Regions from separate parts of the Rothia sp. SD9660Na genome, predicted to be linked through region 1. Evidence: predicted binding sites of a transcription regulator. Region 1 holds the regulator's gene; the other holds the start of a gene.
What was found. The regulator HspR, encoded in region 1, represses chaperone genes until heat shock. The targets are predictions, from matches to a motif close to AAGTTGAGTCNNNNNGACTCAACTT.

Region 1 (10,754 bases):
GATAAGTCTGCCCGTTCCTTCCTGGCGCGTCCCCTGGCCTACTATTACTCCACCGGACTGGCTTATTTTTCTCATGGAATACTCCAAAGCCTGGGTCCCTCTCGTTATCGGAATAGTTGCTGCAATTCTGGCTGTACGAAATGGGAAAAAATCTAAGCGTAGGAGGGCCGAGCTCGAAACTAACAGCAAAGAAGCCCAGAGATAGCACAGGGAAAACGTAAAACGTAAACACCGCACGAAATATAACCAAGCTGACCATTATCACCGGTAAAGTTATCTAGCACACACTATATGTGCGAAGGATGTGATTCCCTATGTCTCAGCCGCCCGCTGACCCTAAAAAGAAAAATATGGGTCTGATTGTTGGGGGAATGCTGGCTATCGGTATTGCCATAGCTATCTTGTCGGGGCTTTTGATCTTCGGCGGCTAGAGAGCACCTTCTGTAGGTTCTAGAACGTAGTGCGTTGCCCCTTGGCTGCACCGGGGCTCAACACCACCTTGCCGAGTTGGCACCTCCTTGTTGCGGGGTGCCGACTTTTTATGTTCACTTTCAGGCTTTTAAAAGGTGCGGACGCCGCTGCCCGCCTTGCCCTGTAAAGGCGGGGCGGGCGTCCGTCCGCTCCCCACAAGCCTAAACTCTGCTTGCGCAAAAAAGTTGAGTCTTTTTGGCTCAACTCTGTTGACTTCTGCTCAAAACATGGCAAACTAGATACCAAGACAAACGAATTGAGCCTTCAAGACTCAACTTGTTTGAAAGATGTACAGATAACCAAACCATAAGGAGTAAACATGTCACGTGCAGTAGGTATTGACCTCGGTACTACCAACTCAGTTGTATCAGTTCTCGAAGGTGGCGAGCCCACCGTTATCGCCAACGCAGAAGGCGCCCGCACCACCCCCTCCGTCGTAGCTTTCTCAAAGGACGGCGAAGTTCTGGTTGGCGACGTCGCCAAGCGTCAGGCAGTTACCAACGTTGACCGCACCATCGCTTCCGTCAAGCGCCACATGGGCACCAACTGGACCACCGACATCGACGGCAAGAAGTACACCGCCCAGGAAATCTCAGCCCGCACCCTCATGAAGCTCAAGGGCGACGCTGAAGCCTACCTGAACGACAAGGTCACCGACGCCGTCATCACCGTGCCCGCCTACTTCAACGACGCCGAGCGTCAGGCCACCAAGGAAGCCGGCGAAATCGCGGGCCTCAACGTCCTGCGTATCGTCAACGAGCCCACCGCAGCAGCCCTGGCCTACGGCCTCGACAAGGGTAACGAAGACGAACTGATCCTGGTCTTCGACCTCGGCGGCGGTACCTTCGACGTCTCCCTGCTTGAAGTTGGCAAGGACGAAGACGGCTTCTCCACCATCCAGGTACGCGCAACCTCCGGCGACAACCGCCTGGGTGGCGACGACTGGGACCAGCGCATCGTCGACTGGCTGCTGGAGCAGGTCAAATCCAAGACCGGCGCCGACCTCTCTAAGGACAAGATTGCCCTGCAGCGTCTGCGTGAAGCCGCAGAACAGGCCAAGAAGGAACTGTCCTCAGCAACCTCCACCAACATCTCCCTGCAGTACCTGTCCGTTACCCCCGAGGGCCCCATCCACCTGGATGAAAAGCTGACCCGCGCCAAGTTCCAGGACATGACCGCAGACCTGATTGAGCGCACCAAGAAGCCCTTCAACGACGTCATCGCTGAAGCAGGCGTCAAGGTTTCAGACATTGCCCACATCGTGCTGGTCGGTGGCTCAACCCGTATGCCCGCCGTCACCGAGGTCGTCAAGGAACTCTCCGGTGGTCGCGAGCCCAACAAGGGCGTCAACCCCGATGAGGTCGTCGCCATGGGTGCAGCCCTGCAGGCAGGCGTGCTGAAGGGTGAGCGCAAGGACGTCCTGCTCATCGACGTCACCCCCCTCTCCCTCGGTATCGAGACCAAGGGCGGCGTGATGACCAAGCTGATCGAGCGCAACACCGCGATCCCCACCAAGCGTTCCGAAACCTTCACCACCGCTGAAGACAACCAGCCCTCAGTATCGATCCAGGTCTTCCAGGGCGAGCGTGAGTTTACCCGCGACAACAAGAACCTGGGCACCTTCGAACTGACCGGCATCGCACCCGCCCCCCGCGGCGTCCCCCAGATCGAAGTTACCTTCGACATCGACGCCAACGGCATCGTGCACGTCTCAGCTAAGGACAAGGGCACCGGCACTGAGCAGTCCATGACCATCACCGGCGGTACTTCTCTCTCCAAGGAAGACATCGACCGCATGGTCAAGGACGCTGAGGCTCACGCCGAGCAGGACAAGGCCCGCCGCGAGGCAGCCGAGACCCGCAACGCTGCTGAGAACACCGCCTACTCCATCGAGAAGCTCATCAAGGACAACGACGAGAAGCTACCCGAGGACGTCAAGACCGAGGTTCAGGCCGATGTTGACGCCCTGAAGGCTGCCCTTGAAGGTGAAGACGATGACGCCGTCAAGGCCGCTTTCGAGAAGCTGCAGGCATCTCAGACCAAGCTGGGCGAGGCTCTCTACGCCCAGGCTCAGGCAGATGCAGCAGCCGGTGAAGGTGCCAAGGCTGAGGACGACGACGTCGTTGATGCTGAAGTAATCGATGAAGAAGACGAGAAGAAGAACTAATCATGGCTGAGAACACCAACGAGCCCGTAGACGACCAGCCCGAGGGCACCGACCCTCTGGAGGAAGCCTTTGCAGCCCCGGCTGCTGAAGGCCACCCCGAGCCCGAAGGTGTAGCTGCTGAAGCTGCGGCAGATGAGGAATCTGCCGCAGCCGAGGCTGGCGAAAGTGCAGAGGCAGCTGAGAGCGCTGACGCGGCCCTGGCCGCCGAACGTCTTGAAGATCTGCGCCGCCTTCAGGCCGAGTTCACCAACTACAAGAACCGCACCATCAAGGAAAAAGACCAGCTGCGCGACTTCGTCATCGCCGACCTGGTTGCCGCCCTGCTGCCTGTCATCGACGATATCGATGCCGCCCGCAAGCACGGCGACCTTGAAGAAGGCCCCTTCGCCGCGATTGCCAATAAGCTCGAAGAGACCCTGACCAAGCAGGGCCTGGAGCGATTCGGCGAGGTTGGCGAACCCTTCAACCCCCAGGTTCACGAGGCTGTGCTGCAGCAGCCCACCAGCGAGGTTGAGCCCGACTCAGTCTCGATGGTTCTACGCAACGGTTACAAGGTGAAGGACCGCGTGGTCCGCACCGCCCAGGTAGCCGTAGCGGTAGCAGAATAACGGACGCGGGCGGGCACCCGGCCTGATACGTCAGGCTGGGTGCCCGCCCCTTCTATCCCCTAAAAGACACAAGATCTACCTCGGAAGGAGAGGCATATGGCGAGCGAAAACTGGCTCCATCAAGATTTTTATAAGGTACTAGGCGTAGCCGAGGATTCCTCCGAGGCAGATATCAAGAAGGCCTACCGCAAGCTGGCCCGCAAGTACCACCCCGACCAGAACCCCGGCGACGAGGCTGCTGAAAAGAAGTTCAAGGAGGTCTCAGAGGCCTACGACGTGCTCTCAGACCCCAAGCAGAAGGAAGAATACGACCAGATCCGCAAGTACGGTGCTGCCGGCTTCGGCGGTGCTGGCGGCGGCTTCCCTGGTGGGTTCCCCGGCGGCGGCAACTTCAGCTACTCCACCAGCGGTGGCGCTGGCGGCATCAACATTGAAGACCTGCTGGGCGGCATGTTCGGTGGCGGTGCTGGCTTTGGCGGGGCCGGACGCTCCGCCGGGGGGTTCCCTGGCGGTGCGGGTGGCTTCCCCGGCGGTGGCTTCTCAGCTCCCAAGGGTGAGGACGCCACCACCAGCGCCCGCATCACCATCCAGCAGGCCTACGACGGCGCTGAGGTTTCGGTCTTCCGCCCCGGTGGCTCCCAGACCCAGGTTCGCCTGCCGCGCGGCGTCAAGGACGGCCAGAAAATCCGTGCCCGAGGCAAGGGACACCCCGGTGCCGGTGGGGCAGGGGACTTGATCGTCACCGTCCGCGTAGATTCTCACCCCGTCTTTGACCGCGAGGGCGATAACCTGCTCGTGCGCGTGCCCGTCACCCTGGAAGAAGCCGTTAAGGGCGGCGTCATTGAAGCCCCCACCCTCGACGGTGGGAGCGTCAAACTCCGCCTGGCAGCCGGTTCACCGGCCGGGCGTAAGCTGCGTGCTAAGGGTCGCGGCTTCGTAACCAAGAAGGGCACCGGCGATATGCTGGTTATCCCTGAGTTGCAGCTGCCCACCAGCCTCACACCTGAAGCTGAGGCAGCTCTCGACGCCTTCTTCGCGGTTGCGCCCCAGGCCAACCCCCGTGAGGACCTGCTGAGGAAAGCTGGTGACTAAGAATGGCTCTCGAATCTGACCGCCCGGTCTTTGTTATCTCCGTGGCGGCTGAACTGGCAGGTATGCACCCGCAGACCCTGCGCCAGTATGACCGCCTGGGGCTGGTGCAGCCCCAGCGAGCCCCGGGGCGGGCCCGCCGCTACTCCGAACGCGACGTGCAGAAACTCCAGGAGATTCAGGAGCTCTCCCAGTCTGGCGTCTCCCTTGAGGGTATTAAGCGCATCATGCAGCTTGAGAACCAGGTGGAGGCCCTGCGGGCCCGCATGACCGAGCTGCAGGCTGAAAATGAGGCCCTGCGCGATCGTCTGCAGGAGAACTCTCGCATCTTTGCTGCCGGAACCTCAGGTGGGGCTGTGCACCTGGCCCGGGGTAAGCGTCCTGCTGCCCGCCAGACCTCCCAGGCCGTGGTGCTCTACCGGCCGCGCTAACCCCGACCCTAGGTCTTGACTGTAACGATGGTTGCCATCAGCGCGAAAGAGGTTCGCGCAGATGGCAACCATATTTAAAGCACGGGCTAACCACAGCGCCATAAAAAACTTTCGGAATAAAGTAATGTAGGCTGGTGTTGAACCTTGTGTAAACAATCAGCACAGCACCGAAAGGTAAACGCAATGACCGACATTAATACAGCTCCCGACCTACGCCCAGGTCTGCCCAGCGTCGATGACACCGCCTTCCAGATGGGGCTAGACACCTTCGGCGACACCACCGCCGACCTGGCAGGCAACCGCCTGCACCACGCCCAGGTGATTCGCAACGTCCTTGAGCAGGGCCAGCTGGCCGACCGCGTTGGTGTCGACTTCTTCGGCATCGGCGAGCACCACCGTCCTGACTTCGCCGTCAGTGCCCCCGACACCATCCTGGCGGGCCTGGCAACCTCCACTGAGCGCATCCACCTGGGCTCGGCTGTTACCGTCCTCTCCTCCGACGACCCTATCCGCGTCTACCAGCGCTTCGCCACCATCAACGCCCTCAGCAACGGCCGCGCTGAGGCCGTGCTGGGCCGCGGCTCCTTCACCGAGTCCTTCCCCCTCTTCGGCTACAAGCTCGAAGACTACAACTCCCTCTTTTCAGAGAAGTTCGACCTCTTCACCAAAATCATCACCCAGGAGCCCCTCAACTGGAACCCCGGCAACCGCCCGCCCCTGGTCAACCAGGAGATTTACCCCAAGACCGAAGGTATTCTCAAGCACTGGCTGGCCGTTGGTGGCAGCCCTGAATCTGTTGCCCGCGCTGCCCAGTACAAGACTCCGCTGATGCTCGCTATCATTGGCGGCCCGGCTGAACGCTTCAAGCCCTACACCGACCTCTACCGTCGAGCCAACGAACAGCTGGGCAACGGAACCCTGCCCATCGCTGTGCACTCACCCGGCCACATCGCCGAGACGGACGAAGAAGCCCGCAACCAGCTGCGCGAGCACTGGATTGCCGGTCGCAACAAGATCGGTGCTGAACGCGGCTGGGGCCCGGCGGGGGAGCGCGAATTTGAGCACGAAATTGAACACGGCGCCCTGTACGTCGGTTCGCCCGAAACCGTCGCGCAGAAGATTGCTGACACTGCAAAGAAACTGGGGATTAACCGTTTTGATCTCAAGTTCTCTAACGGTGCACTGGCTCATGAGCACTCCATGAACTCGATTGAACTCTACGGTACCAAGGTGCTGCCGCGCGTGCGTGAACTGATGGCAGAGGCACAGTAAGGGCGCCTCCAGTAAGGTGTAGAGAATACCGGCTAGTCAGCAGGTACACAGGGTAAGACGATATAGGTCTTCCTGTCCTTGACTCGCTATAGTTGAATGGCGCCCCACCGCAGTGCACACGCTTGCGGCGGGGCGTCCTTATTCATCACGCAGCTGCGGTGCCCCCTCACCCGCAGCGACCTGTATCAAGGACACCACATGACCTTTCAAGACGTCTTGAGCGCCATCAGCTCCCTCATCTGGGGCCCTTTTGTGCTCATACCGCTGCTTCTTGGCACCGGTATCTACCTGACGGTGCGGCTGGGCTTTATCCAGCTCACCAAACTGCTGGTCGCCAACCGGCTGGCCTTCCTCGAACGTAAGGACGATGGCGCCCCCGGCGGCGACATCTCCCAATTTCAGTCCCTGACCACCGCCCTGGCAGCTACCGTGGGTACCGGTAACATCGTGGGCGTTGCCACTGCGATTTCTATCGGCGGCCCCGGCGCCCTCTTCTGGATGTGGTTTAGCGCCCTCTTCGGTATGGCCTCCAAGTACTCCGAAGCCTTCCTGGGCGTCCGCTACCGCACCACTGACGCCAAGGGTGAAGTGTCTGGCGGCCCCCAGTACTACCTCCAGCGCGGTATTAAAGGCCCCCTAGGTCAGTTCCTAGCCCTCTTCTTCGCGGTAGCTGCCGTGCTAGCGTCCTTCGGTATCGGCAATACCGCCCAGGGTAACTCCATCGCCCACAATCTCGAAGACACCTTCCACCTGCCCACCGGCCTGACCGGCATTGTCCTGGCCATCATCACCCTCTTTGTGCTGATGGGCGGTATTAAGTCCATCGGCAAGGTAACTGCCGGGTTCGTTCCGATTATGATCCTCTTCTATGTGGGCGGGGCCCTCTATATTCTGGGTGTGCACGCCGCTGATCTGCCCGCGGCCTTCGGCCAGATTTTTGCGGACGCCTTTACCGGCTCATCCGCTGTCGGCGGCTTCGTGGGTTCTACCCTCATGTACGCAGTGCAGTACGGCGTGGCCCGCGGTATTTTCTCCAACGAATCAGGCATGGGCTCTGCTGCCATTGCGGCAGCCGCTGCCCAGACCACCCACCCGGTGCGTCAGGGCCTGGTGTCAATGACCCAGACCTTCATCGATACCATGATCGTGGTGAGCTGTACCGGGCTGGTGCTGGTCGTGACAGGCGTATGGCAGGCAACCGACTCCACCGGCGAACAAATATCAGCCTCCGTGATGACCAGCCAAGCTTTCGCCTCTGTGATTGGGCCCGCCGGTAGCTGGATTGTAACTATCGGTCTGGTGCTCTTTGCCTACTCCACCATTCTGGGCTGGGCCTACTACGGCGAACGCAACATCGAAAGGCTTTTTGGTCGCCGCGGTGTTACCCCCTACCGCCTTTTCTTCGCGGTGATTGTCTACTTCGGTTGCACCATGGAACTGACTGCGGCCTGGACCTTCTCAGATATCGCCAACGGGCTCATGGCTATTCCCAACCTGATTGGCCTGCTCCTTATGTCTGGGCTGATTGTTCGAGAGACCAGGTACTACCTGGCCAACGACCCCAAGCTCACCGCATCTAAGGCCGAGATTGACGCCTTTATGCAGGGGCACCCTGGAGCGATTGACTCCTACGAGAAAACGGGGCAGTAAGAAGATCCTCTGCCTATAAAAGAGGCGGGTACCTGCAGCACCTATGTGCGCGGGTACCCGCCTGCTTTATATAGCTAACGGATTATTATCGACGAATGTAGGTCAGGTCGTGGGCCCGGCGGCCCGCCTCGCCTGCCTTGCGCTCGAAACTGGTGACCACGCGTCCGTCCCAGCGGGGCGCCCAGCCGCCCACCGGGTCGTCCTCTGTGGTGTTCTCACCGGCGTGGGCGTTGGTGAAGTCGGGGTGGGCATCGAGCACCTCACGCATGACCAGGGCATATTCCTCCCAGTCGGTGGCTAGACGCCAGATACCACCGGGCTTAAGAACTCGGGCTACCTTATCTGCAAAGGAGGGGGAAACCAGACGACGCTTGTGGTGGCGGGCCTTGTGCCAGGGGTCGGGGAAGAAGACCCAGAGCTCATCAACAGAAGACTCATCGAGCAGGTTATCGAGCAGCTCGGGGGCGTTGGCCTGGGCGACGCGCACATTCTCAACTCCGGCCTGACCCATCTTCAGTAGAAGATCAGCAATACCGGGGGTGTAGACCTCAACGGCCAGGAAGTTAGCCTCGGGTACCTGGGAGGCGCGATTGACGATGGCCTCGCCCAGGCCGGAGCCGATTTCAACAACGAGAGGGGCGTCGGTGCGTCCGTACAGGGCCTGCTGGTCAAAGACCGCGCCCTCAGCGACCGAGGTGTCACCGATGTTACGGGGCAGGTCAAGCACATGGGTAGGGGCGTAGGTATCCCAGGCCTTCTGACGGCGGGCGGTCAGGCGGTCGCCGCGGCGGACGAACGAGTAGGGCTGACGGTGGAACTGCTCGGGGACGGGGGCGGTCAGGTCCTCACCTGCCGCTGCACGCTCGGCCTTAGCCGCCAGGTCCTGCTTCTGTTTATTGGTTTCCATAACTCTCCTTGCGAGGTTGAAACAGATAAACCGGCGCGCACGGAAACGCTAAGTGCCACCGGTAGAGATACACTATTATAAATCTTTACCGTTTGCTAAAAGAATAGTGCAGGGACGTATGCAAAAGTGAGGTACCAGCTGAAGCTGGTACCTCACTTATACGACTAAATCCTATGACTTTAGATTAGAAGTAGATAGCAAAGCCCTTGACTGTCCCCATGAGTTCCATATTGTCGTCATAGTCGCCTTCCATCTCATCCAGCACAGTGACGGCTACAAAGAGTTCGTAGTCAACGTTGGCGAAGGGGTAGGTGACGTAGTAGCGCAGGGGAATTTCTACCGATTCACCGGGCTGCAGGGTACCTGCGTAGGTCCAGGTGTAGGTAGGGCCGTTGGGGGTACCCTGGCCGGTGTAGTTGAAGGTGACCAGCGGGTTGGTTGAGTTAACCTGGGTGCCGATGGCAGCTGCTGAGGCTGTATTGCTTCTTATGTCCTTCATCTGGGTCAGCAGGGTACCGCTGGGGGTAACCGCCGGAACAGAACCGACGTTGGTAATAGTCATGGTCTGGGGCAGGGAACCCTGACCGTAGGCGGTTGTACCAGTGGTTCCTCGATAAATCGAGGTGTCATAGACCGGGGAGAAGGAAGACCAATCAACGTTGGGCTGGCCTAGCTCAATTGCTAGGTCCGTTAGGTTTGAGGTAGAGCTACTTACCGCGTAAGCAGGGATAGCGGTGGTACCCAGGATGGCGGGAGCCGCCCAGGCACCTGCCTTCAGTAGGGTGCGTCGTTTGGGAGTGTGCGTAGTCATTGTGTGTGCTTTCTGTGTTTAGGCGAAACGGCCGGCTGCCAGCAGACGGTCCATGTTGCGTTCTGCGATAGCAGTAATGGTTACGAAGGGGTTAACACCAATCTTGCCAGGAATCAGAGAGCCATCCATAACAAAGAGACCGGGAACACCCTTGACTTCACCGTTGAGGTCGGTGGTTTCGCCGATAACGGCACCGCCGAGGGGGTGGTAGGTGAAGTAGTCGGCGAAGGTCTTGCCGCCCTGGAAGAGGCCGGTGTTGTAGGAGGTGCCGGGGTTGGCTGTGTTGATCTTGTCCATGAAGGCCTTAGCAGCTGCAACACCGGGGGCTGCTTTGGTGGCGTCCCAGTCTAGGTCGATGTTGCGGGTGTTGGGGTTCCAAGTGAATTTGCCGAAGTTGGGGTTGTTGGTGATGGCCAGGTAGAGGCCGATACGGAGGTCTACACCGGCGGGGAAGGGGGCCAGTTCGGCGAAGACGGAGTTGGTGGAGTTATCCCAGTTGGTGATACCCATGGCGGGGATGCCGGACTGGTAGGCGCCGGTGGCGGTGTTCATGTTGCGGGCTACCATGATGTTGCCGTTGGGGCCCCAGGAGCTACCCAGGGTGGAGGGCAGGTTCTTGATGGTGCCGGTGCCCTGGGCGCGGAGGAGTAGGCGGTTGGTGCCGACGGAGCCGGCAGCCATGACTACCCGGTCGTAGGTGCGGGAGGTGACGCTGAGGACCTTGCCGCTGAAGTCGATGGTGCGCAGAATTAGGTTGAAGCTACCGTCGGACCGCTGGGAGATAGAGGTAACCTCAGTCATGGTGGTCAGGTTGACCTTGCCGGTGGCGAAGGCCTTGGCCAGGATGGTCTTGGGCAGGGACTTCTTGCCGTGGTCGTTACCGAAGATGACCTGGCCGCCGAGGGCAGACTTGGCGACTCGCTCGAAGTTTTCCTGGCGCATATAGTTCCAGTCGTAGATGTTGGGGACGAAGCGATGCTGGAAACCGGCTTTCTTGGCCTGGGAGGCCCCTATACGGGAGAAATAGTACCACTTAGAGGTACCAACGATGTCGCTGGGGGGTGCGGCAACACCCAGATTGGTATTGGCTCGGGGGAAGTAGGTGGAGTACATCTCTGCGGCGTCTACCATGGGCATGACCTGCTCAAAGTAGGAGCGCTCGGGGGTGACGGCCATACCGCCGTTGGCTAGGGAGCCACCGCCAACGCCCTTACCGACATAGACCTTCATGTTGGCGAAACGCTCAACACCCAGGACGCCGGCGCCGGGGGTGATGCTGCGGTTGACGAAGTCGAAGCCTGCGATGTTGGATAGAGGCATGTCGGTGCGGTTTTCAAACCACATAGAG
Region 2 (10,754 bases), 760 kb from region 1:
CCTGGTGGGAGGGTGATTAGGTTAGGCTGTCATCGCCTGGTGCTAAGGCTTCTCCGAGCTCGGAGCTAGGAGGACCTTATTGTGAACTAGTCATAATAATGCTTGAAAGCATTCGCTCCGATGCGTAGGCTAGAAGGTAACAGCTAGCTGGTCGGGCACCGCAACCCCCGGCAGGCTAGGAATAAACAACCTCACTCTGAAAGGAATAAGACAGACCATGAGCAAGTACTCATCTTTCACCGTTCCCGGCCTCACCGAAGAATCAGGCCACCACGTAGCTGATGTACTGCAGCTTCGCCTGCACGCCCTGAACGACCTGCACCTGGTGCTCAAGCACGCCCACTGGAACGTCGTTGGCCCTAACTTCATCGCCGTTCACGAAATGCTCGACCCCCAGGTAGACCTGGTGCGCGGCTTCGTTGATGCCATTGCAGAGCGCATGGCCACCATGGGCGTAGCCCCCAACGGTCTTTCCGGTGACCTGGTTGAAAAACGCACCTGGGCTGAATACGACGTTGACCGTGCAGATGCCATGACCCATATCCGCGCCCTGAACGAGGTCTACAACGTTGTAGTTGAAGACCACCGTGCAGCTATCGCCAAGGTGGGCGATATCGACCCCATCACCGAGGATCTGCTCATCGGCCAGACCGCTGAGCTGGAGCTCTTCCAGTGGTTCCTGCGTGGCCACCTCGAAGACGGCCGTGGCAACCTCCAGTAAGCCTCAGAGCTTGATAGCTTGAACTACGCGCTAAAGGCGGGTCTATCGCACGATAGGCCCGCCTTTTTCTGTGCGGCAACGTACTTCTTAGCCCTCGACTAGCGCCCGGATCTTATTAAGGGTGAGTTCCGTGTGGGTGTAGCGGGCGTGCCCCAGGTTCTCTGGAACTTCGGTGAGGCCGGGCACCACAACCACCTTCATGCCAGCGGCCATGGCGCTTTGGGTGCCAGAGGCAGAGTCTTCCACCGCAACGCAGTGAGCGGGGTTCACCCCCAGATTGCGGGCTGCCATAAGGTAGGGTTCGGGGTCGGGCTTGGCATGGGTGACCTGCTCGTCGGTCACTAGAGTTTTGAAAAGACCCTCCGGTGCTAGCATGGCGGTGTTGGCAGCTACCTCGGTGGTAGCGTTGGTGACGATACCGGCGGGGACGCCCGCTTCGGCTACCTGCGCCAGGAGGGCTTCAATACCGGGTAGTAACTCGACCCGGGCGTCCTTCAAGAGAGCCGACATCTTGGCCTTAAGCCGGTCGTAGAGCTCGTCAGCAGAAACATCTGCACCCAGCTCCTGCATGCGGGCAAAGGTCACCGCGGCGGGTTTACCGAGGGCCATTAGCGTATCTTGTTCGGTCCAGGTGGCTCCGAACTCGGCGGCCAGGGCAGTTTTTGCCTCAGCCCAGAGAGGCTCGGTATCTACGAGGGTTCCGTCGTGGTCAAAGAAAATAGCTTCAAGTCTGCTCATATATACCACCCTACCCGTCCGCAGGGGGCTCTGCCCGGTTAAGATGGATGGGTGAACCAAGAGCACTCTACATCTAGCCCTGACTCTGCTTCTGCTTACCCGCGTCTACAGCGGCAAATGAGCCCCACCCGGCAGGCCCTGGCCTACTTGCTGGTACCTATGGCTTTTATCTCGGCAACCTGGATTACCGCCGGGCGTGCCCTCTTCGGTGCGGCAGGGGAGCTGGTGCCCATCTATGCGATATCGTTTGGGCCAGCCCTGCTGATCATTCTGCTGGTAGCTGCCCTGTTTTCCTTCAAAGAAATGGCACTTCAAGAAGCCGGTCGGCGGGCGGGACCGCCGCCCATCACCGCGTCGGTTGCGGCATCTACCTGGGGGCTCGCCGGTTTCTTTGGCATGGTGGCTCCTGACCGACTTGAGGGGCAGAATATTTCAGCTGCTGCCGCTCTGCTGGGCCCCGACGTCATCGGGCTGTCCGCTGCCTTTGGAAATACCAGCGGTATTCTCACCTTCTCCTTCGCCATCGCCACCCTACTACTAGCTATCGGTGATTACCGCCGGGCACGAGCCCTCACTCGCGGGCTCGACGGTGCTACCCGGGAGCAGCTAGAGCGTGAAGAATCGATGTATGACTTCCTCGACTAGCCCCGGGCAGGTACTGCTATGCGCTGGAAGGCGTTACAGGTTAACCTGATCGAGCCAGCCGTTGAGCACCTCGGTGGCGGCGGTAGTGAGCTTCTCTGCGTAGAGGGAGGCCTCGCGGCGAATGACCGCTGCATCCTGCTCCGAAGCCCTGATGTAGTCGGCATAGGCGATGAGCCACTGCTCGATGTGGCGGGGGTTGACCTCAAGATGGAACTGGAGCGCCAGCGCGTAGGGGCGTCCTGCTGCATCCTTGAGAGTAAATGCCTGGTTTTCGCACATCTGGGTGCGGGCTAGGCTGGGGGAGCTCTCTGGCAGAGTAAAGGCATCACCGTGCCAGTGCAGGACGGGGGTGTTACCTAACGGGGCGAGAACAGACTCGTGCCCGGCTTCGGTAAGTTCTACCGGTGAGTAGCCCAGCTCGATAGCGCCAGTGGGGTCAACCTTGGCACCTGCGGCTAGGGCAATTTGCTGGGCCCCCAGGCAGATACCCAGCACGGGTTTCTGGGAGGCAATGCGGGCCTTGATGAGTTCTACTTCTTCAAAGAGGAAGGGGTAGTCCTGGGTGTCGTTCACGCTGATAGGAGCACCAAGAGTAATGAGTAAATCCGCCTCACGCACCTCGGGGGTGTTGAGGGCGTCAATGCCTGCGTCACGGTATTCGACGGTAAAACCGCGTTCGGCCAATAAATCTTCAAAGATACCCAGATCTTCAAAGGCAACGTGGCGAATAGCGTAGGCGGTGCAGGTCATGGTTCTCCTCTGTAGGTGAAGCGATTGACAGATAGCTTACCTGAGAGAGGGGCCTACCTTATAACCGCTGGACGCAAGACTCTGCCCGCCTGCCAAGAGAAGGGCAACCAGTAAGGCCGCTATGAGAAGGGGCATGAAGGGGAGCTCTACCCCGAAGGTAAGGGCGGCTTCGCTGGATGGGGAGGCTATCAGCAGGGCTATGTGGGTGGCAGAGTATGCACCCACTGCTAGGAGCAGTGATAGCCCCATCGGGTAGCGGGCTAGAACCAGCAGGGCAGCTGCGATAACCCAGCTCATAGCGACCCCGCTCAGGCCCCACTGGAGGAAATAGAGCGGAGCAAAGAAGACTAGAAAGAGCGGGGTAAGGGATTTTAGCCGAGAACCTGAGGCAGAGAGTGGGCCAGGGCTGTGAGCATGATGAGCGGTGTGAGCGTCAGGCTAAGCGAGAACAGCCCTAGCCAGAGGGTATAACGGTCGACGAAGTGTTCGGTGATGCCGTAGAAGGGGGCTGAAAATGTCCAGCCGAGATACTGTTCAGCTAAGGCAGGGAGGGCATAGGCGACGGCAATGAGGTAGAAGATGAGGGCGCCCCAATAGAGCCGGTGCGGGGCATAGAGGTAGGACGGCGGATGAGAAGAAAACATGGGAGCCCTCCATAGGTTGGTGGCTAGCAACGTGAAGCGGACTTCCTGTTTAAATCTGGTTCAGAAATATTAGGCAGGTCAATGAGTGGTCAATGCCGGGTGTGAAAAATTTCTTGTAAATATCTAGTGCAAATAAGTTGAGTGTAGTAGACTCAAGTTAAAGCTGAGTGGAGTACACTCAAGTATGAACGAACTACCTACGCAAAAGGTAAAGGAGAACAATGAACGCACAATTTACGACCAAGAGCCAAGAAGCGCTCTCGGCAGCCAATATGAACGCCCAAACCGCGGGCAACCCCACCCTTGACACCTCCCATCTGCTCAAGGCCCTCATGGATCAGCGCGAGGGGGTGGCAGTGGCCGTCCTTAAAACCGCAGGGCTCGACGTTGATGCCATCTCCCTGGCAGCCTCCACCGAGATCTCAAAGCTGCCCAAGGTGCAGGGCGCCTCAGCTGCCCAAGCCCAGCCGAGCCGTGCCGTCCTGACCGCCATCCAAACCGCCCAAGCCAAGGCAACCCAGTTCGGGGACACCTATATCTCCACCGAAATCCTGCTGCTGGCGCTCGCCGCCGGTGACGACGCAACCGCTCGCGCCCTACAGCAGGCCGGGGCTACCGAAAAGACCATTGAAGAGACCATCCCTACCGTGAGAGGAGACCGCACCGTGACCACCCCCGACCCCGAAGGTACCTTCGGCGCCCTAGAACAGTACGGCACCGACCTGACTGCCGTTGCCCGCGAAGGCAAGCTTGACCCCGTCATTGGGCGCGATAGTGAAATTCGCCGTGTGATCCAGGTGCTCTCCCGCCGCACCAAGAATAACCCCGTGCTTATCGGCGAACCCGGCGTCGGTAAAACCGCCGTCGTTGAGGGTCTGGCCCAGCGCATGGTCTCCGGCGACGTGCCCGAATCCCTGCGCGGCAAAACCCTGATCTCCCTCGACCTGGGCGCAATGGTCGCCGGTGCCAAGTACCGCGGCGAATTTGAAGAGCGCCTCAAGGCCGTGCTCGAAGACATCAAGAAGTCCGAGGGGCAAATCGTCACCTTTATCGATGAGATTCACACCGTCGTTGGGGCAGGTGCCTCCGAGGGCTCTATGGACGCCGGCAACATGCTTAAGCCCATGCTGGCTCGCGGCGAGCTGCGCCTGATTGGTGCTACCACCCTCGACGAATACCGCGAAAACATTGAAAAGGACGCCGCCCTGGAACGCCGCTTCCAGCAGGTCTACGTGGGTGAGCCCAGCGTCGATGACACCATCGGTATTCTGCGCGGGCTCAAAGAACGCTACGAGGCTCATCACAAGGTAGCTATCGCAGACTCTGCCCTGGTGGCAGCCGCTAACCTGTCAAACCGCTACATCCCCTCGCGCCAGCTGCCCGATAAGGCCATCGACCTGATTGACGAGGCAGCCTCCCGCCTGCGCATGGAAATCGACTCGGCCCCCGAAGAAATCGACGCCCTGCGCCGCGCCGTTGACCGCCTGACCATGGAAGAACTGGCCCTGGCCAACGAAACCGACCCCGCCTCCGTCGAGCGCCTTGAAGCCCTGCGGGCAGATATGGCTGATAAGAAGGAAGAGCTGGACGCCCTCAACGCCCGCTGGGAAGCTGAAAAGGCCGGTCTCAACCGCGTTGGCGACCTCAAAACCCAGATTGATGAGCTGCGCTCCAAGGCAGAAGTCGCCCAGCGTGAAGGCAACCTCGCTGAAGCCTCCCGCGTGCTCTACGGCGAAATCCCCGCCCTCGAAGCCGAACTGGCCGCAGCCCAGCAGGCTGAGAATACCGCGTCCGAAGAGTCCATGGTCTCTGAAGAAGTGACCGCCGACGACATCGCCGAAGTGATTTCATCCTGGACCGGCATTCCCGCCGGGCGTATGCTCCAGGGCGAATCGGAAAAGCTCCTGCACATGGAAGACGAACTGGGCAGGCGCCTAATCGGCCAGAGCCAGGCGGTCACCGCCGTCGCTGATGCTGTCCGCCGCTCCCGCGCAGGCATTGCCGACCCCGACCGTCCTATCGGCTCCTTCCTCTTCCTCGGCCCTACCGGTGTCGGTAAAACCGAGCTGGCCAAGGCCCTGGCCGAGTTCCAGTTCGACGACGAACGCGCCTTGGTGCGTATCGATATGAGCGAATATGCCGAAAAGCACGCCGTCGCCCGTCTGGTCGGTGCCCCTCCCGGGTACGTCGGCTACGAAGAGGGCGGCCAGCTCACCGAAGCTGTACGCCGCCGCCCCTACTCGGTTGTGCTCCTCGACGAGGTCGAAAAGGCCCACCCCGAGGTCTTCGACATCCTGCTCCAGGTACTTGACGACGGGCGTCTGACCGACGGACAGGGGCGCACCGTGGACTTCCGCAACGTCATCCTAATCTTGACCTCCAATCTGGGCTCCCAGTTCCTGATCGACCAGAATCTCGACGACGAAGCCCGCAAGAGCGCGGTTATGACCACCGTCAACGCCAGCTTCAAGCCGGAATTCCTCAACCGCCTGGACGAGGTCATCATGTTCAAGCCCCTCTCAGCCGATGACCTAGCCTCCATCGTAGGCCTGCAGATCGCCTCGATGGCCCGCCGCCTAGAAGACCGCCGCCTGACCCTGGATGTCACCGACGCCGCCACCGAGTGGCTGGGACTTGCCGGCTACGACCCCGCCTACGGCGCCCGTCCGCTCCGCCGCCTCGTGCAACGCGAAATTGGCGACCGCCTAGCCAAGGGAATCCTGGCCGGCGCCATCAAGGACGGCGACACCGTGCGCGTGGACGTCAACCCCGACGTCGCCGTGGATGGGCTGGTCGTTACTGCCGAGTAAAAGCCGGGAATGACCCTACTGCTTCTCTCTTGACCCTACAGATTATCTCGGGGTCAAGAGAGAAACGATAGGGTCTTTGTCTTTTAAACTGGAAGAGTGAACCAAATCCAGCCCCGGCCCGCATCCAACACGATCGATACCCGCTTTGCTGGGGCGTCTGCGTCCATCGCCGCGAGAGCCGACATTGCCGCCACCCACGCGGCGGCTCTGCGCTCCATCGATCGGGTGGTGGCCGAAACAGCCCAGCCCACCGACCCGCAGGTAGCGGCGGACGGCGTCCGGCAGCTTCTTCACCAAGGGCAGGTTCTGGTGCTCACCGGGGCAGGAATTTCCACAGGCTCAGGGATTCCTGACTACCGCGGTCCCGCCGGGTCCCTGCGCAACCACCGGCCCATGACCTACCAGGAATTCCGCTTTGACGAGGTGGCGCGGCAGCGCTACTGGGCCCGATCCTTTGTGGGCTGGCGGCAGATGAACCGGGCGCACCCCAACACCGCCCACTACCTGCTGGCAGAGCTGGAAGCCCGCGGACACCTGGCCGGGCTGATTACCCAGAACGTCGATGGCCTTCACACCGCAGCTGGATCGAGCACAGTCATTACCCTGCACGGGGACCTCTCCCGCATCGAGTGCCTAGACTGCGGAGCGGACGAGGGCCGCACCTCCCTGGATGCCCGCATCGAAGCCGCCAACCCCGGCTACCTCGAACGCTTATCCAGCACCACCTTGCAGGTCAACCCCGACGGTGACGCAGAGATCGACGCCCGTTTTATCCAGGATTTTCAGATGGTCGGCTGCCTGGCCTGCGGCTCCACCAAGCTCAAACCTGCCGTGGTCTACTTCGGTGAGCCCGTGCCGTCTGCCCGCAAGCAGGCCGTGAAAGAACTGGGGGAGAGCGCTCACTCCCTGCTGGTGCTGGGCTCATCTCTGGCCGTGATGAGCTCCTACAAAATCGCCCTTGATTTCGCCCGGGCTGGCAAGCCCATCGCTGTCATCAACCAGGGCCCGGGCCGGGCGGACGCACGTGCCACCTACCTCTGGCGCGCTGACGTCACCGATGCCCTCTACGCCGTTACAGCCCCGCATGAAGGCATCTAAAACTTTTTCTTCTATGAGTATTACCGGGTCAGAGGCACTGAAGGGGCTGCCTGTAGGTACTCATAAGTGAAGGCTAAGTACAACACAGACTCTGGGAGAACACTGGTTATCAAGCAAAACAAGACTAGATACACCCCTCGGAGAACTCCCGTGAACACCATTATCACAGCAGCTGCCCTCGACCTCGTCGCCATCCTGATTCTATGAGGCATGTACGTGGCCCGCCACCGCCGCCGCGACCTCGTCGTCTCATGCATCATCATCAACGTGGGCCTCATCGACACCCCGGCAACCGCCTTCGAGCCTACCCTCACCACGGCCTACCGCCGCACCACCGTCCTGCTCCCGGCCTCAGCTCACAACCCGGTCGCCTCCCTCATGACCATCGATGCCGAGATCTCGGGCGGTACCTACAGCATCAGCGTCAACGGCTCAGAGACCGGCACCGCCACTGAAACCTCCGGCGCTGCCGCAGGCGGCATGGGTGGCTTCGGCGGCCGCCCCTAAGGCCCCATAAACTCAGCCGGCGAGCTGGCACTTCTGTTCCATCTCTTCGTCGGCTGCTCTACCGCTCCGCGTCACCTCTTTCTGGTCGGGTGGCGCGGAGCTTCTCTTTACCGGGAGAGGTGCCGATGCAAAACAAAACGACCGTTCTCTATATTTTTGTAGTTTTGAGCAGTTTCTTACATCTCAGGTGGCGAACAGGCAAGCAAAGACGCGCAAAAACATGTACCCTTAGATACAGAAAAGACTGAAAGTTTTTCTGGCACACCCCTGCGCGCACGCGGGCGGCCAGATACGAGCGATAAAGAGGGGGTCTCGCCATGGGGCGCGGCCGTCAGAAGGCTAAAGCAACTCGGCAGGCTCGGGAGATGAAGTACTTCAGCCCCGACACCGACTACACTGCACTTGAGCGGGAGCTCAGCAAAAATGCTGGCTCTCAGTCTAAGTCGTCTGGTTATCAGTATGATGACGAGGACGATTACTCGGAATACGCAGACAAGTACGCCGACGATTATCAGGAGAAGTAACCCGCGTAGCACCACGCGGGTTCTTCCCGAACCATTTTTCTAGCCCGCTACCGCCCGCCGGTGGCGGGCTTTTGTATGGGGCGCGGACGTCCGTGCTCGGTTAGGTACGCTCGGTTGCAGTCACAGGGTAAGGGCGCTGCGCTCGTGGGTGGTCAAGGCTCTAACCTCTGCCCTTTTTGGTCTGTCGACCGGTCAGAAACTGGCTGACACCCAAACCGGTCTGCGTAGCCTGACCCCGCAGATTCTGCCCTGGGCTTTCGAGCTGCCCGGTGACCGCTATAAGTACGAGTTCAATATGCTGCTGCGGGCCCCGCCCGCAGACCCACCGCTCCCTGGGACGTTACGCTCTGCTGGCTGTAGCGATTCTGACTACTAATACCGCCCTACTTGAAACCCTCACCTGGATGGGGCTACCCCTTTTGGAGGCTAAGGCACTCATTGAGCTGGTACTTATCCCGGTGAGTTTTGCGGTGCAGCGCCGCTGGGTTTTTGCAGATCAACAGCAGGCAGAACAGAAAAATAGCGTGACAGAACAGCATAAGAGGGCGGACGCTGCCCTCACCTTTCTTTAAAACCTACTTGTAGGCCCCCAGCAGCACTGCCGCTCCGCCGTCCACGCCCTTAGCACCCTGCACGTAGTCGGGGTTGCTCTTGTGCTCGCCAGAATCCTTCTGCACGGTACCCAGCACCCACGAGGGCAGACCACGCTTGTTCAGACGCTCAACGGCTGCATCAGCAACCGACGGGTCAACCACAGCAATCATGCCCACACCCAGGTTGAGGGTACGTTCCAGGTCAGCCTGGGGCACAGAACCCAGCTCACCAATCAGCTTGAAAATTGCCGGAATCTCCCATGTCGAACGCTCCACCACACCCACGGTGCCCACCGGCAGCACACGGGCCAGGTTAGCGGCCAGACCGCCACCGGTCACATGCGAGAAGCCGCGCACACCCGAACCGGTTTGCCCGTCCTCACCGTTGACCGGGAAAGCCTCAATCAAATCCAGGCAGTCAGCAGTGTAAATGCGGGTGGGCTCCAACAGCTCCTCACCCAGGGTACGGCCTAGCTCGGCGACCTCACGCTCATACTTCCAGCCAGCAACCGAAAGCACCTTGCGCACCAGGGAGTAGCCATTAGAGTGAATACCGCTTGAAGCCATAGCAATCAGCACATCGCCCTCACGCACACGGTCAGGGCCCAGCAGCTCGTCCGCCTCGACGATGCCGGTGGCGGCACCTGCCACGTCGTACTCGTCCTCAGCCAGCAGGCCGGGGTGCTCAGCGGTCTCGCCGCCCACCAGGGCGGTACCAGCCAGGGAACAACCCTCAGCCACACCGCGCACAATATCGGCAATGCGCTCGGGCACCACCTTGCCGGTGGCAATGTAGTCGGTCATAAAGAGGGGGCGGGCACCGGTCACAACGATGTCATCAACCACCATACCCACCAGGTCATGACCAATGGTGTGGTGAATATCGAGCTTTTGGGCAATCGATACCTTGGTGCCCACGCCATCGGTGGAGGTTGCCAGGTAGGGCTTGCGGTAATCCTTGAGCACAGACAGGTCAAAGAGGCCAGCAAAGCCGCCCACACCGCCCACTACACCGGCGCCGTGGGTTGCCTTGACGGCGTCCTTCATCAGCTCAACAGCGCGGTCGCCCGCCTCAACATCTACACCAGCCGAAGCGTAGGTAACTGCGTTCTGGTTCTCGCTCATTTAGCGGGCCTCTCGGTCAGTGCCGGTAGAATCGGCAGGAATCGTATCTTGGGGAAGGACTAAATCTTCAAGGTCTGAATCGGGGCCAGGCTCACAAGAGCCGGTGCCCAATGACGCCGCCGGGGTACTATCAAACTTGTGCTCCAGCGCCTCGGTGCCGGGGCGGGTTTCGATAGACACCGCCTTGGCCTTAGAAGGCTTATGGGCAACAGGACGCTCCACCGTCACCTCAGCTGCGGTACCGGCCAGAGGGCCGCCCTTGGAATCATCAAAGATGGACTTGCCGCGGCGGTCTTCGCTGGGCAGCTCGATGGGGTACTTACCGGTAAAGCAGGCGGTGCACAGGCGCTCGCGGGGCTGCTCAGTTGCGGCAATCATGCCCTCTTCTGAGATGAAGCCCAGGGAATCTGCACCCAGCGACTTACCGATTTCTTCAATGGTCAGGCCGTTAGCAATTAGCTCGGAGCGCGAGGCAAAGTCGATGCCGTAGAAGCAGGGCCACTTGACCGGCGGGGAGGAGATACGCACATGCACCTCTTTAGCGCCCGCCTCTCGCAGCATGCGCACCAGGGCGCGCTGGGTGTTACCGCGAACGATAG

Region 2: clpB (ATP-dependent chaperone ClpB) is a predicted target of HspR. The motif match lies at 3,633-3,657, and genes of this name have one in related genera.

Annotation. Positions count from the first base shown of each region.
Region 1 covers NZ_CP125946.1:1,996,025-2,006,778, reverse strand. Annotated here, with positions in the region: gene QM007_RS09405 (hypothetical protein) at 1-205, shown strand, start outside; gene dnaK (molecular chaperone DnaK) at 791-2,638, shown strand; gene QM007_RS09395 (nucleotide exchange factor GrpE) at 2,641-3,246, shown strand; gene QM007_RS09390 (DnaJ C-terminal domain-containing protein) at 3,343-4,338, shown strand; gene QM007_RS09385 (heat shock protein transcriptional repressor HspR) at 4,341-4,766, shown strand; gene QM007_RS09380 (LLM class flavin-dependent oxidoreductase) at 4,950-6,038, shown strand; gene QM007_RS09375 (alanine/glycine:cation symporter family protein) at 6,237-7,688, shown strand; gene trmB (tRNA (guanosine(46)-N7)-methyltransferase TrmB) at 7,774-8,595, opposite strand; gene QM007_RS09365 (hypothetical protein) at 8,780-9,406, opposite strand; gene QM007_RS09360 (GMC oxidoreductase) at 9,425-10,754, opposite strand, start outside.
Region 2 covers NZ_CP125946.1:379,674-390,427, forward strand. Annotated here, with positions in the region: gene QM007_RS01965 (Dps family protein) at 218-721, shown strand; gene QM007_RS01970 (HAD family hydrolase) at 809-1,459, opposite strand; gene QM007_RS01975 (hypothetical protein) at 1,577-2,104, shown strand; gene QM007_RS01980 (glutamine amidotransferase) at 2,138-2,854, opposite strand; gene QM007_RS01985 (hypothetical protein) at 2,891-3,151, opposite strand; gene QM007_RS01990 (hypothetical protein) at 3,226-3,498, opposite strand; gene clpB (ATP-dependent chaperone ClpB) at 3,720-6,308, shown strand; gene QM007_RS02000 (Sir2 family NAD-dependent protein deacetylase) at 6,474-7,406, shown strand; gene QM007_RS02005 (hypothetical protein) at 7,623-7,913, shown strand; gene QM007_RS02010 (DUF3073 domain-containing protein) at 8,231-8,437, shown strand; gene QM007_RS02015 (hypothetical protein) at 8,586-8,813, shown strand; gene QM007_RS02020 (hypothetical protein) at 8,842-9,009, shown strand; gene purM (phosphoribosylformylglycinamidine cyclo-ligase) at 9,013-10,155, opposite strand; gene purF (amidophosphoribosyltransferase) at 10,156-10,754, opposite strand, start outside.